2 regions of the Bradyrhizobium sp. 930_D9_N1_4 genome follow, and region 1 is predicted to be linked to the other one. Evidence: predicted binding sites of a transcription regulator. Region 1 holds the regulator's gene; the other holds the start of a gene.
The links. The regulator PhoB, encoded in region 1, activates phosphate uptake and scavenging genes when phosphate is short. The targets are predictions, from matches to a motif close to TGTCATNNANCTGTCAT.
Positions count from the first base shown of each region.

Region 2: the regulator PhoB is predicted to act here: its motif matches at 4,425-4,441, upstream of AB7532_RS12090 (Orn/Lys/Arg decarboxylase N-terminal domain-containing protein).

Region 1 covers NZ_CP197236.1:702,426-710,281, forward strand. Annotated here, with positions in the region: gene pstA (phosphate ABC transporter permease PstA) at 1-181, shown strand, start outside; gene pstB (phosphate ABC transporter ATP-binding protein PstB) at 178-999, shown strand; gene phoU (phosphate signaling complex protein PhoU) at 1,011-1,727, shown strand; gene phoB (phosphate regulon transcriptional regulator PhoB) at 1,751-2,464, shown strand; gene AB7532_RS03275 (GcrA family cell cycle regulator) at 2,538-3,050, opposite strand; gene AB7532_RS03280 (aspartate aminotransferase family protein) at 3,506-4,708, shown strand; gene argF (ornithine carbamoyltransferase) at 4,708-5,643, shown strand; gene AB7532_RS03290 (Hsp33 family molecular chaperone) at 5,885-6,904, shown strand; gene apaG (Co2+/Mg2+ efflux protein ApaG) at 7,128-7,520, opposite strand; gene AB7532_RS03300 (OpgC domain-containing protein) at 7,702-7,856, shown strand, end outside.
Region 2 covers NZ_CP197236.1:2,614,661-2,622,516, reverse strand. Annotated here, with positions in the region: gene AB7532_RS12110 (flavin-containing monooxygenase) at 1-1,814, shown strand, start outside; gene AB7532_RS12105 (2-hydroxychromene-2-carboxylate isomerase) at 2,012-2,647, shown strand; gene ald (alanine dehydrogenase) at 2,651-3,766, opposite strand; gene AB7532_RS12095 (Lrp/AsnC family transcriptional regulator) at 3,900-4,379, shown strand; gene AB7532_RS12090 (Orn/Lys/Arg decarboxylase N-terminal domain-containing protein) at 4,487-6,844, shown strand; gene AB7532_RS12085 (N-acetyltransferase family protein) at 6,851-7,429, shown strand; gene AB7532_RS12080 (hypothetical protein) at 7,433-7,645, opposite strand; gene AB7532_RS12075 (ornithine cyclodeaminase family protein) at 7,811-7,856, shown strand, end outside.

The DNA of each region.
Region 1 (7,856 bases):
CTTCAGCCTGGGCCTGAACAAGACGATGGCCAACCTGCCGGTGACCATCAACAACTTCGTGCAGAGCCCCTATGCCTACTGGAAGCAGTTGGCCTGGAGCGGCGCCCTGCTGATCACTTTGACCGTGCTTGCCCTGAACATTGGCGCACGCATCCTGAGCGCCGAGAGGACTGCAAAATGAGCGACATGTCTGTTTCCGTCAGTACGGCCTCCGTCCATCCCGGCTCGCAGCCGCTGCCCGAAGCTCCGGCCAAGGTGACGGTTCGCAACCTCAATTTCTATTACGGCGAGCACCACGCGCTGAAGAACATCAACCTGACGCTCGGCGCCAACCGCGTCACGGCGTTCATCGGCCCGTCGGGCTGCGGCAAGTCGACCCTGCTGCGCATCTTCAACCGGATGTACGACCTCTATCCGGGCCAGCGCGCCACCGGTCAGCTCATGCTAGACCAGACCAACGTCCTCGACCCCAGGCTGGACCTCAATCTGCTGCGCGCCCGCGTCGGCATGGTGTTCCAGAAGCCGACGCCGTTCCCGATGACGATCTACGAGAACATCGCGTTCGGCATCCGCCTCTATGAGAAGATCTCGAAATCCGAGATGGATGGCCGCGTCGAGAAGGCGCTGCGTGGCGGCGCGCTCTGGAACGAGGTCAAGGACAAGCTCAATGCCTCCGGCCTGTCGCTCTCCGGCGGCCAGCAGCAGCGCCTCTGCATCGCCCGCACCGTCGCGGTACGGCCCGAGGTGATCCTGTTCGACGAGCCCTGCTCGGCGCTCGACCCGATCTCGACCGCCAAGGTCGAGGAGCTGATCCAGGAGCTGTCCGAGGATTACACGATCGCGATCGTCACCCATAACATGCAGCAGGCGGCGCGCGTCTCCGGCAAGACCGCCTTCATGTATCTCGGCGAGCTGATCGAGTTCGACGACACCAACAAGATCTTCACGTCGCCGAGCGATCGGCGCACGCAGGATTACATCACCGGCCGGTTCGGCTGAGGAGACGGGACATGGGTTCTGAACATACCGCAAAAGCCTTCGACACCGACCTGCAGGAACTCACCCGCCTGGTCGCCGAGATGGGCGGCATCGCCGAGCGCATGATCGTCGATTCCGTCGGCGCATTGATCCGCCGCGACGTCGCGCTCGGTCAGCGCGTCGTCACCATCGACGCCGAGCTGGACGCGCTCCAGAAGAAGATCGAGGAGCGTGCCGTTCTCACCATCGCACGCCGCCAGCCGATGGCGGTCGATCTGCGCGAGATCGTCGGCGCGATGCGCGTCGCCACCGATCTCGAACGCATCGGCGACCTCGCCAAGAACATGGGCAAGCGCGTCGCGGCGCTGGAGACGGACTTCCATCCGCTCAAACTGTTCCGCGGCCTCGAGCACATGACCGACCTCGTGCAGCAGCAGGTCAAGTCGGTGCTGGACGCCTACGCCGCGCACGACCTGCCGGCGGCGATGGCGGTGTGGAAGGGCGACGAGGAAGTCGACGCCATCTGCACATCGCTGTTCCGCGAGCTCCTCACCTACATGATGGAGGATCCGCGCAACATCTCGTTCTGTATCCATCTGATGTTCTGCGCCAAGAACATCGAGCGCATCGGCGACCACGCCACCAACATCGCCGAGACCGTGTTCTACATGATCGAGGGACAGGCGATCACCGACAAGCGTCCGAAGGGCGACATGACGACTTTCGCCACGTCGGTCCCGAATACCTGATTTCCTGAAGGAGCGACGACCCGATGGGCGCACGCATTATGGTGGTTGAAGACGAGGAAGCTCTCACCGAGCTGCTTCGCTACAACCTCGAAGGCGACGGCTATGACGTCGAGACGGTGATGCGCGGCGACGACGCCGACACCCGCCTCAAGGAGCACATCCCCGATCTGATCGTGCTCGACTGGATGCTGCCGGGGCTGTCAGGCATCGAATTGTGCCGGCGGCTTCGTACCCGCCCCGAGACCAAGCAGCTCCCGATCATCATGCTCACCGCACGCGGTGAGGAGAGCGAGCGGGTCCGCGGGCTAGCGACCGGTGCCGACGACTACATCGTCAAGCCGTTCTCGGTGCCGGAGCTGTTGGCGCGTGTGAAGGGCCTGCTCAGGCGCGCTAGCCCCGAGCGGCTCGCCACCGTGCTCGCCTATGGCGACATCGAGCTCGACCGCGACAAGCGCCGCGTGGCGCGCTCGGGCCGGCCGATCGATCTCGGCCCGACCGAATATCGCCTGCTGGAGTTCTTCTTGGAGCATCCGGGCCGGGTGTTCTCGCGCGAGCAGCTGCTCGACAGCGTCTGGGGCCGCGACATCTATATCGACGAGCGCACCGTCGACGTCCATATCGGCCGCCTGCGCAAGTTGCTCAATCTCGGCCGCGAGCAGGATCCGATCCGCACCGTCCGCGGCGCCGGCTACGCGCTCGACGACCGCTTTGCGAAGGCAGAGCAGGCGTCAAGCTAACGGCCAATAAGCCAACAAAAAAGCGCGCCGGATGGCGCGCTTTTCTTTTTCTCGATGTCGCCTGAGGCCGTGCTCAGCGCGGCCCGGGCTTTGCCGGTGCACGGCGACGATCAGCGGCCGGCTGATACGCGACGCGCGAGTGCTGGGCGCAGTAAGGCAGGCCCGAGAGCGCCTTGCCGCCGCAGAAGAAGAAATCCGGGCTCGAGGGATCGCCGACCGGCCAGTGGCAGGTGGCTTCGTTCAGCTCCAGCAGCGACAGCCGCTGGCTCATCGGCACCACGTTGTCGTAAGTAACCGGTTCAGCCTCGACTTCGACCTCGAAGGCCTGCGCCAGCGCGGTGTTGCCGCGTGCGATGGGACGGCTCACCCGCATCATGTGCTGGGCGGGACGCGCCTTGCGCGGCCGGGGCGCAGCGGATGAGGGGCTCTTGGCGCGGCCGGACAGGCCGAGCCTGTGCACCTTGCCGATCACGGCGTTGCGGGTGACATTACCGAGCTCTGCCGCGATCTGGCTGGCCGAAAGTCCGGCCTCCCAGAGCTTTTTCAGCTGCTCGACGCGATCATCCGACCAGGTCAAAACCGTCATTGCACCCTTTCCTTCGCCGGCGCCTGCCATCCTGGGGCCGCACAGCGAATGCCTAAGCTTCGAAAAACCCGTGCCGCCAGAATCCCTTAAGGCTCGCCGGGCGCAACTTGAACGCCCGAACGCTTACGCCGGTACAAGAGGACTCTTGGGATCAGAACTGCCGCACGAGATGTCGTATCTGACAAGCCAAACGCTACAATATGGCGTGACTCACGCGCAAGAGTCCGCCGACTCGCTTCCACATGTTCCGTGGCGAAAATCCCGCAAATCGCCACCGCAAGACTACGGATTCTGCGTTTCGCGAGGCTTTCCGGGCGGCATTGACACCCGTCTTGCCAGGCATAAGATAGCCCCACGTGCCGCCCTTAAAAGGCGGCACGTTTCGTTTTCCGGGCCGGTTGATGGTGCGTTGCGCAATGCACGCTCACACCGTCCGCAACAATCAAGTGACCGTCATGACTAACAGCGCAGCGCCGCATTTGCTCCCCGTTTTCGCCAGGTCCGACCTCGGTTTCGAGCGCGGCGAAGGCTGCTGGCTGATCGCGACCAATGGCGACCGCTACCTCGATTTTACCTCCGGCGTCGCCGTGAACGCGCTCGGCCATGCCCATCCCGCGCTGGTCACGGCGTTGCAGGAGCAGGCGACGAAGCTCTGGCACATGTCGAACCTGTTCCAGAGCCCGGACGGCGAAAAGCTTGCCGCGCGCCTGTGCCATGAGAGCTTTGCGGACTTCGTGTTCTTCTGCAATTCCGGCGCCGAGGCGCTGGAGGGTGTGATCAAGCTGGTCCGCCATCATCACTTCTCCAAGGGGCACCCGGAACGCTATCGCATCATCACCTTCGAAGGCGCCTTCCACGGCCGCACGCTGGCAACGCTGGCTGCGACGGGCTCGGCAAAATATCTCGAAGGTTTTGGACCGCCGATGGATGGTTTCGACCAGATCCCGCACGGTGACATCGAGGCCGTGAAGAAGGCGATCGGTCCGCAGACCGCCGGCATCCTGATCGAGCCGATCCAGGGCGAGGGCGGCGTGCGCTCGGCGACGCCTTCCTTCCTGAGGGCGTTGCGCCAGCTTTGCGACGAGAAGGGCCTGCTGCTCGCGTTCGACGAGGTGCAGACCGGCATGGGCCGCACCGGCGATCTGTTCGCGCATCGGCGCACCGGTGTGACACCCGACGTGATGTCGCTGGCGAAGGCGCTCGGCGGCGGCTTCCCGATCGGCGCGATCCTGGCGACCGCGGATGCGGCGTCCGGGATGGGGCCGGGCTCCCACGGCTCGACCTTCGGCGGCAATCCGTTGGCGATCGCGGCGGCGAATGCCGTGCTCGACGTGATGCTCAAGCCCGGCTTCTTCGACCACGTGCAGAGGATGTCGCTGCTGCTCAAGCAGAAGCTCGCTTCCGTGATCGACCGGCATCCTGATGTCGTCAGCGAAGTGCGCGGCGAGGGGCTTCTGATCGGCATCAAGGCCGTGGTGCCCTCCGGCGACCTGGTCGCGGCGCTGCGCAACGAAAAACTGCTCACCGTCGGCGCCGGCGACAACGTCGTGCGCTTCCTGCCACCCTTGATCGTCACCGAAGCGGAGATCGAGGACAGCGTCGGGCGGTTAGAGCGTGCCTGCACTGCGCTTGCCGGCAACAAGCGGGCGGCAAGCTGATGAGCAAGTCCCCGAGTAAAACGCCGAAGCACTTCCTCGATATCAACGAGCTGCCGCTGTCGGAGCTCAAGAGCATGCTCGCAGCCTCCTCCGCCATGAAGGCGAAGCAGAAGGCGCATCAGCCGGTGAGGCCGCTCGAAGGCAAGACGCTGGCGATGATCTTCGAGCGTCCCTCGACCCGCACCCGCGTGTCGTTCGACGTCGCCATGCGCCAGCTCGGCGGCGAGCCCATCATGCTCACCGGCGCCGAGATGCAGCTCGGCCGCGGCGAGACCATCGCCGACACCGCGCGCGTTCTCTCGCGCTATGTCGACGCCATCATGATCCGCATCCTCAATCACGAGGCCCTGCTGGAGCTTGCGGAATATGCGACCGTGCCCGTCATCAACGGCCTGACGCGGCGCTCGCATCCGTGCCAGGTGATGGCCGACCTCATGACCTACGAGGAGCATCGCGGCCCGATCGAGGGCCGGACGGTGGCCTGGACCGGCGACGACAACAACGTGCTGGCCTCCTGGGCGCACGCCGCCGAGCGCTTCAAGTTCAAGCTCAACGTCGCCACGCCGCCGGAGCTCGCACCGAAAAAGGCGATGCGCGACTTCATCAAATCGACCGGCGCGTCGATCGTGCTCGGCACCGATGCGGAAGCCGCCGTGAAGGGCGCCGATTGCGTCGTCACCGACACCTGGGTGTCGATGGGCGACAAGGAAGGCGAGCACCGTCACAACGTGCTCAAGCCCTACCAGGTCAATTCCAAGCTGATGTCGCTGGCCAAGTCCGATGCGCTGTTCATGCACTGCCTGCCCGCCCATCGCGGCGAGGAAGTCACGGACGAGGTGATCGACGGCCCGCAATCGGTCGTGTTCGACGAGGCCGAAAACCGCCTGCATGCGCAGAAGGGCATTCTGGCCTGGTGCTTCGACGCGGTGAAGTGATGAGGCGACGGAGCGGTGGCTGCGCCACCCTCCGCTGTCGTCCCGGACAAGCGAAGCGCAGATCCGGGACCCATAACCACAGGACGTCGTTTGACGAGGACTCGGAGTTGTCGTCGTGCGCTACAACGCAATCCTGTGGTTATGGGTCCCGGGTTCGCGCTATCGCGCGCCCCGGGACGCCGCCGAGTTTGAGGCGCTCGCACCCCTTTTATTTCTGTCCTCCGACCCCAGATAATGCGCCATGGTTTCCCAATCCCCTGACATGAAAACCGGGCCTGAAGGCCCGGTTCGCGCGCCATCCGCGGTTCCGATCGATGACGCCGTGCTGCCCTACGAGGTCGACGCGCTCGACGTGCGTGGCCGCCTGGTGCGGCTCGGGCCTGCGCTCGACGAGATCCTGACCAAGCACGATTATCCAGCGCCGGTCGGCAAGCTGCTCGGCGAAGCCATCGTGCTGACGACGCTGCTCGGCTCGGCGCTGAAATTCGAGGGCCGTTTCATCCTCCAGGCCCAGACCGACGGTCCGGTGTCGTTCCTGGTGGTTGACTATCAGGCGCCGGATCGCCTGCGCGCCTATGCGCGTTTCGACGCCGCGCGCCTCGGTGATGCCCAAAAATCCGGAATGGACTCCGGCACGCTGCTCGGCCATGGCCATCTTGCCATGACCATCGACCAGGGCCCCGACATGAGCCGCTACCAGGGTCTGGTCGCGCTCGACGGCGGCAGCCTGGAAGATGCAGCTCACGAATATTTCCTGCGCTCCGAACAGATCCCCACGCGCGTGCGCCTCGCAGTCGGCGAGGAGTGGCGCTCGAACGACGGTGGCAAGCATCGCTGGCGTGCCGGCGGCATGCTGATGCAGTTTCTGCCGAAGGCGCCCGAGCGCGCGCGGCAGGCCGATCTGCATCCCGGCGACGCGCCCGAAGGCGTCGAGGTGCATGCTGTCACTGAGGATGACGCCTGGGTCGAGGCGCGCTCGCTGATCGACACCGTCGAGGACGTCGAGCTGATCGATCCCGAGCTCTCCGGCGAGCGGCTGCTGTATCGTCTCTTCCACGAGCGCGGCGTGCGCGTGTTCAATCCGATGGTTCTCAGGGCGCAGTGCTCCTGCTCGCGCGATGCGGTCGCATCCATGCTGAAGAGCTTTTCAGCCGACGATCGCAGCGCGATGGTGAAAGACGACAAGGTCGTCGTGACCTGCGAGTTCTGTAGCTCGGTGTACCAGTTCACGCCGGATGAAGCGGGCGTGGAAGACGCGTAGGCGCCGCATCCTCCGTCATGCGAGCGTAGCGAAGCAATCCAGAGTCTTTCCGCGGCGGGATTCCGGATTGCTTCGCTGCGCTCGCAATGACGATGGGGAGACAATTTGCCAAGAGTTCGGACATCGTAGGGTGGGCAAAGCGTAAGCGTGCCCACGATCTCGTGCCGTCATCGAGAATGGTGGGCACGGCGCTTTGCGCCTTTGCCCACCCTACGGCACCGATCTAATTCAACACCCGCTTATTGTCCGGGCTGTCCAGCGAGAAGGTCGGCACGTCGATCTCGAAGCGTTCGCCGCTTTCGCTGACCATCTGGTAGCGGCCGGTCATGAAGCCGGATGCGGTCGTGAGCGGCACGCCGGAGGTGTATTCGAAGCGTTCGCCGGGGGCGAGCGTCGGCTGCTCGCCGACCACGCCCTCGCCCTTGACCTCCTGCTGGCGCCCGGTGGCGTCGGTGATGATCCAGTGCCGCGTCTTCAACTGCACGGTCTCCTCGCCCGAATTGGTGATGACGATGGTGTAGGACCAGAAATAGCGGGAGCGGTCGGCGGCCGACTGCTCCGGAACAAAGTTCGGCTCGACGGTTACTTCGATGTGGCGGGTCACGGCGCGGTACATGGCGGCCATCATAACGAAAACCCCGCCGGGAACCAAACCCTGCAAGGCGGCTTTCGTGACATCGTCCCGCCCGAATTGGCGCGGAAGTACGCCCCATGTGATCCGGGTCGCTTTGCGAGACGACGGCCGGACCTGTAAACTCATGGATGCGTCGCGATTCAGCTGAGGGTTTCTGGCCCCGATGACCATTGCCGACCAAGTGACGGGATCGACGATCGCGGGAAACGCGGGCGTGAAGCCGCGCGCTGCCGCGCCGGCCATCACGCTGCCCGCCATCGGCGAACGTGAACTGCGGCTCGACCTGTTCCGCGGTCTCGCGCTGTGGCTGATCTTCGT
Region 2 (7,856 bases), 1.9 Mb from region 1:
GCGACGAGCGCTGGCTCGCGCCGCCCTACCTGCCCAAGCGCGACATCCGCCTCATTCCCGATCCCGAGGCCGGGGTGCCAAAGGAGGTCCAGGACGAGATCCGCGCAGCGGTCGTCAGGCTCTTTGCCGACGGCACGCCAAAGCCCGTCATCACCGATCCCGGCGACGAGCTGTTGCTCAGGATGATGCGCGCCTGCCTCGGTGAGAACGTCGCGCCGGAATACGCGCCCCTGATGCGCGAGGAGATGGGATTTGTGGCGCGCGAGCCGCAATGGACCAAGCCTCCCGCCGCCGAGAAGCTCGCCGACCAGCACGTCCTGATCGTCGGCGCCGGCGTCTGCGCCATCGCTCTCGGCGTAGCACTCGGTCATCTCGGCATCCCCTACACCATCGTCGAGAAGAACGACGAACTCGGCGGCACCTGGTGGATCAACCGCTATCCCGGCTGCGGCGTCGACACGCCGAACCATTCCTATTCCTACTCGTTCGGCACGGGCAATGCATGGGCCCGCTATTTCTGCCAGCGCGAGGAGTTGCTCGGCTATCTCCAGAAGGTCGCGGAGGAATACGGCATCCGCAAGCATCTGCGCGTCAACACCGAACTGACCTCTTCGCGCTGGGACGAAGGCAAGCGGCGCTGGATCTCGACGCTCAAGACCGAAAAAGGCGAAGAGATCTTCGAATCCACTGCTCTGGTTTCGGCCATCGGCCAGCTCAACGATCCCTCACGCGCCCATTTCAAGGGTGAGGAGAATTTCAAGGGCACGATCCTCCACTCGGCGCTGTGGTCCGGCGACATCGATCTCGACGGCAAGCATGTTGCCGTCATTGGCACCGGCGCTACGTCAATGCAACTGGTGCCGACGATCGCCGGCCGTGTCGCGTCAGTCACGGTCTATCAGCGCAGCGCGCAATGGGCGCGGCCGGTGAAGGGCTATTCCGATCCGATCAGCGAAGGCGCACGGTGGCTGCTCGCGCATCTGCCATTCTATGTGCAATGGTACCGTTTCAACATGTTCTGGCGCTACGGCGACGGCCTGCTGCCGTTCCTGCGCAGGGACCCCGCCTGGCCGCATCCGGAGCGCGCCGTCAACAAGGGCAATGACCGGCATCGCCAGGAGTTGACGGACTTCATCCTGTCGGAACTGAAGGACCGTCCCGACCTGATCGAAAAATGCGTGCCAAGCTATCCGCCCTACGGCAAGCGTATCCTGCTCGACAACAACTGGTTCAAGACCTTGAGACGGGACAATGTCGAACTCGTCACCGACGCAATCGACCATTTCGACCAGAACGGCATCGTCACCGCCGACGGCGAGCACCGGTTGGCGGACGTCATCGTGGTCGCCACCGGCTTCAAGGTGACGGAAATGGCCGCGCGCCTGAACATCAGCGGCCGTGACGGCAAGGATCTGCGCGAGGCCTGGGCCCACGACAATCCGACCGCATTCCTCGGCATGACCGTGCCGGACTTTCCAAATTTCTTCTGCATGCTCGGCCCCAATTCCGGCCCTGCCCATGGCGGCAGTGTCATATTCCAGTCCGAATGCCAGAGCCGCTATATCTCTGCCTGCCTTGCCGGCATGATTGAGCAGAATGTCGCCGCCATCGATGTCCGCAAGGACGTCCTCGACGACTACGTCCAAAAGGTCGATGCCGAACACGAGGGCATGATCTGGACCCACCCGGGCATGAGCACGTACTACCGCAACAGCAGCGGTCGCGTGTTTTCGGCCATGCCCTGGCGTTTCGTGGACTATTGGCGCATGACGCATGATCCGGATCTTGGGCAGTATCGGCTGACGAAGGGGTAATTGCTGCCGCCGCGGACCAGCTGTAGCGTTGGCGCTGCACTCTCGCCTCGTCGTCATTGCGAGCGCAGCGAAGCAATCCAGAATCTTTCCGCGGAGGCACTCTGGATTGCTTCGCTTCGCTCGCAATGACGGAGTTTGCGGCAGCCGCTCGCCCCCTCACAGGTAGCGCAGCGCCGCGCGCATGAAGGGAAACACCAATGACCAGGCCAATCGTCCGCGTCTACACTGACTACAAAAGCCCCTACGCGTTCGTGGCGAACAAGCGTCTGTTCGAGCTTGAAGAGACGTGCGGCGTCGAACTGGAATGGCTGCCGTACACGCTGCGCGTCGCGGAATTCATGGGGACGGTGGAAACGCGCACACCGCATTTCTGGCGTAAGGTGCGCTACGCCTATATGGATGCGCGGCGCTACGCCAATGCGCAGGGGCTTGTCATGAAGGGGCCGCGGAGGATCTACGACGCCTTTTATTCCAGTGTCGGCATGCTGTTCGCCCAACGGCACGGCTTCTTCCGCAGCTACCACGACACGGTGTTCCGGAAATTCTGGGGCCATGAGCTGGAGATCGACGAACTCGCCGCCATCATCGATGTCATCACCTCGTGCGGCGGCTCGGGGAGCGCGTTCGAAGCCTACGTCAACGGCCCTGCCCGCGCCGAGCACGACCGCATCATCGACGAGGCGGAGGCGCTCGGCGTGTTCGGCGTGCCGACCATGGTGTTCAACGGCGAACTGTTCTGGGGCGGCGACCGCATCGACATGCTGATCGAACGCATCGAGAGGCCCGAGACGGTCGCGGCTGCGCTCGGCAGCCGTCACCGCAAGCCGGCATAGCGTCTACGCCGCCAGCCCGCTCTCCACCGGAGCGAAGTCCATCCCCAGACTCTCGGCCACCGCCTTGTTGGTGACGCGGCCGCGATGCACGTTCAGCCCGTTGCGCAGATGCGGGTTTTCCAGCACGGCGGCAAAGCCCTTGTTCGCGAGCATCAGGCCGAACGGCAGCGTCGCGTTGTTCAGGGCCTGGCTGGACGTCACCGGCACCGCGCCCGGCATGTTGGCGACGCAGTAATGCACGACACCGTCGACCTCATAGGTCGGGTCGCTATGCGTGGTCGGATGCGAGGTCTCGAAGCAGCCGCCCTGATCGATCGCGACGTCGACCAGCACCGCACCCGGACGCATCGATGGCAGCATCGCCCGCGTCACGAGCTTTGGCGCACTGGCGCCCGGCACCAGCACCGCACCGATCACGACATCGGCCGCGAACACCTCCTCCTCGACCGACTCGATCGTCGAGAAACGGGTGCGCACGCGTCCGGCAAAGAGATCGTCGAGGTCGCGCAAGCGTGGAATTGAGCGGTCGATCACGGTGACTTCCGCACCGAGGCCCGCCGCCATCCGCGCGGCCTGCGTTCCCACCACACCGCCGCCGAGCACGACGACCCGCGCCGGCTGCACACCGGGCACACCGCCGAGCAGCAGCCCGCGACCGCCGGCCGATCGCTTGAGCGCGGCGCCGGCGGCCTCGATGGCGAGGCGGCCGGCGACTTCGCTCATCGGCGCAAGCAGGGGGAGGTGACCGGCCGCGTCGGTGACGGTTTCATAGGCGATCGCAGTGCAGCCGGAGGCAAGCAGGCCTTTGGCCTGTTCGGGATCCGGCGCGAGATGGAGGTAGGTGAACAGGATCTGGCCTTCGCGGAGCTGAGCCCATTCGCTTTTCTGCGGCTCCTTGACCTTCACGATCATGTCGGACCTGGCGAAGATGTCGCGGGCGCTCTCGGCAATGGTCGCCCCTGCCCGCTGGTACACCTCGTCGGAGGCGCCGATGCCGCTGCCGGCGCCGGTTTCGACCGTCACCTCGTGTCCGGCCGCGACATATTCGCGAACCGCGCCCGGGGTGAGCCCGACGCGATATTCCTGCACCTTGATCTCCCTGGGCACACCGACGCGCATCCTGGTCTCCTTCTGATTCACCTGCTGATCGTAGCGACGCGGCCAGTTTGGTTTCGTGCAAATATCCGCTAGCTTCGACACTGGCGCGCCGGTTTCCGGCGCGAAAATGCCCTTTCACGCTGGAAACGAAACCTTGGCCCTCGACCGGAAAGATCTCGCCATCCTCGCGGAACTCACCACCAATGCGCGGGCCAGCCACACCGAGCTCGCCAACAAGGTCGGCCTCTCCAGCACCGCACTGGCACGGCGGCAGAAGGCGCTGGAGGACGAAGGCTACATCCAGGCTTACCAAGCGGCACTTGATCTCGCCCAATTCGGGCTCACCACGACCGTGCTGGTCCGCATCGCGCTGGAGAGCCAGAGCGATGAGGCGCTGAAAGCATTCGAGGCGGCCGTGGTGAAATGCCCCTCCGTCGTGCGCTGCTTCCTGATGTCCGGCACAGACGATTACATCCTGATCGTGCTCGCCCGCGACATCCAGGATTTCGAGCGAATCCACCGCACCGAGCTGTCGCGCCTGCCCCGCGTCGCGCGCGTGCAATCGAGCTTCGCACTGCGCGAGGTGGTCAACCGCGCGGTGCCGACGGTGGTGTTCGGCGAGGTGAAGCGCTAGCAGTTCCCTCGCCCGGCGAACGCACCGGAAGGCCGCCCGCGCCACCGTCATAGAACTGTCATCAAAAGTGCAGAGACGTGTCAGTCTCTGCACTTACGGGACCCGCCATGGATTATTTCAAGCGCTTTAACTTCCTCTTCGCCGCACCCGTGTTCGACGCCGACGACCTTGAGGGCATCCGCTTCAACCAGATCGTCGAGGAGATCCAGCGTTCCGGTTTCGAGGTCGTCAGGGCCCGCAAGCTGGAAGACGCCGAGATCGCGGTGCAGACCGATGCCGCCATCGGCTGCATGGTGGTGGATTGGGGCAAGAAAGGGCTTGAAGGCAAGACCTCCGCGCTGATCAATTTGATGCGTCGCCGGGGCCTCGATTTCCCGATCATCCTTCTGATCCGGCGCAAGCGCTTCGAGGACCTCCCGGTCGAAGTGCTCGACTTCATCGACGGCTATGTCTTCCTGTCCGAGGAGACGCCGACCTTCATTGCCAAGAATTTGATCAGCCGGCTCAAGCAATATGCCGAGACGCTGAAGACGCCGTTCTTCGGCGCGCTGGTCGACTATGCCGAGGAAGGCAACCAGCTCTGGACCTGTCCCGGCCACAACGGCGGCGTGTTCTACAACCGCAGCCCGATCGGCCGGGTCTTCGTCGAACATCTTGGCGAGTCCGTGTTCCGCGACGACCTCGACAATTCCGTGCTCGACCTCGGCGACCTCCTCACCCATGAAGGCCCTGCTCTGAGGGCGCAGAAGGAAGCCGCGCAAATCTTCGGCGCGGAAAAGACCTATTTCGTGCTCAACGGCACCTCGACCTCGAACAAGGTTGCGCTCGGTGCGCTTGTCACCGACGGCGACCTCGTGCTGTTCGATCGCAACAACCACAAGGCCGCCCATCACGGCGCGCTGATGATCAATGGCGGAGTTCCGGTCTATGTGCCGACCATCCGCAACGCCTGGGGCCTGATCGGTCCGATGCGCTGGGACGTGCTCGACGAGCAAGCGCTGCGCGAAGCGATCCGCAACCATCCGCTGGTCGCGGACAAGGACGCCTGGCGCAAGGAGCGGCCGTTCCGCGTCGCCGTGGTCGAGCAGTGCACCTATGACGGCACGATCCACAGCGCCGAGATGATCCTGAAGCGCATCGGCCATCTCTGCGAGTACATCCTGTTCGACGAGGCCTGGGCCGGCTTCATGAAATTTCACCCGCTCTATGCCGGCCGCTTCGCCATGGGATTGGCGAACCTTCCCCCCGAGGCGCCGGGCATCATCGCGACGCAATCCACCCACAAGCAACTCGCGAGCTTCTCACAGGCCTCGCAAATCCACATCAAGGACCGTCACATCCGCGGCCAGAAGCGCCGCGTCGAACATCGACGCTTCAACGAAAGCTTCATGCAGCACGCCTCGACGTCGCCGTTCTATCCGCTGTTCGCCTCGCTCGACGTCGGAGCGCAGATGATGAAGGGCCGCTCCGGCGAAGTGCTGTGGGACGACACGATCCGGCTCGGCATCGAGCTGCGCAAGAAGATTCGCGCAATGCGCCGGGAGTTCGAGGAGAAGGAGCAGAATCCGGATCGCCGCTGGTTCTTCGAACCCTTCGTGCCCGATCGCGTCGCCATTCCCGACGTCAGCCGTCCGGGCGCTGCGCACAACGTCGCCTGGGAGACGCTATCCACCGACGAGCTGGCGACCAATCCCGCCTTGTGGCAACTCTCTCCGGATACCAACTGGCATGGCTTCCCCGGCCTCACCGAAGGCTTTGCCATGACCGATCCGAACAAGCTGACACTGCTCACGCCCGGCTTCGACCGCACCACCGGCGCCTATGTCGAGCACGGCATCCCCGCGCCGGTCGTGGCGCAATATCTGCGCGAAAACCGCATCGTCCCCGAGAAGAACGACCTCAACTCGCTGCTCTTCCTGCTCACCCCCGGCGTCGAGGCGAGCAAGGCCGGCACGCTGATCTCCGGCCTGGTCGCGTTCAAACGGCTGCACGACGACAATGCGTTGCTGGCGGACGTCATCCCCGAGTTCTACCAGCGGCGACAGGCGCGCTATGCCGGCGTGCGGCTGCGTGATCTCTGTGGCGAGATGCACCGCTTCTTCCGCACCGCCGATGTCAGCGGACTCCAGGCCCGGCAGTTCATGCCCGAGCACATGCCGGAGATCGCGATGTCCCCGCGCGATGCCGCGCGCTATCTGTTCAAGAACGACGTCGACTATTTGCCGATCGAGGCGATCGCCGGCCGCATCGCCACCACGCCCTTCGTGGTCTATCCGCCTGGCATCGCCACCATCGTCCCGGGCGAGCGGTTGACGGAACGCGCCAAGCCCATGGTGGATTACCTCAAGATGTTTGAAACCTGCTTCAACACGTTCCCGGGTTTCGACGTGGAAATCCAGGGGGTCTACAAGGAGATCGATGCGAACGGCCGCATCGGCCTCTATACTTACGTCGTTGCCGAGTAGGTGCCGATGAACGAAACAGCAGTCGCGCGGACAGACGACGAACCGGTCCTGGTGCGGCCGTCACGCGAGAGCGATGTCGAGGCGATGCTGGCGATCTACCGCCATCATGTCCGCAATGGCGTGCCGCGCGACATCGAGGGAACCGGCGCGCCAGAGCCGGACGATTTGCGCGACCGGCGCAAGAATTTGAAGCAGACCCGCCTGCCGCATCTGGTCGCGACCTGGCGCGGCGAGGTGGTCGGCTATGCCTATGCGGTGCTGTTCCGCAAGCGCCCGGCTTATCGCTACACGGCCAAGCACTCGATCTACGTGCACCACGAGCATCTCGGCCGCGGCGTTGGTCGGCTCCTGCTCCAGGGAATGATCGACGCTTGCGCCGCAGCCGGCTTCCGCCAGATGATCGGCTATATCGATGCGGACAACGCGCCCTCGCTGGCGCTGCACGAGAAGTTCGGCTTCGCGCGCGCCGGCCTTCTCTATGGCGTCGCTTATCGCCACGGCCGCTGGTCCGACACCGTGATGGTGCAGCGCTCGCTCGGCGCCGGCGTCACCGCGCCACCTTCGCCTACGGCACCCGGACGTTAGGCCTTACGAGGGAAAGTCAGCCGGTCTGACCTGGATGCGGTCGGCATGCAGCGACCAGTGATGCAACGCCTGGTCCTTGCAAAACTTTGCCTTCGCCCGCTCCTTGGCCTCGTCCTCGTCGGTGGCGTCGATCTCAAGCGTGCCCTGGCACACCTCGATCTGCCGGCCGTACTGGCCAAGCACGTCCTTCATGAACCTGACGACATAAGTTGACATGGGACCTCCCTGCTGCCCCGGCGGCACTCTAATCCCATTTAGCCGGAATGCGGGAGGGGGATTTTGACGCGGATCAAAGTCGACGCGGCCGCACAGACAATCCATTGCGGAACCCGCCGCCTGGAGCTAAGCGGAGATGCCGCCTTCACTGATGAGGATCTTGCCTTGCAGTTTGTCTCCGACACCGACGTCACGAAGGTTCTGACCTTTC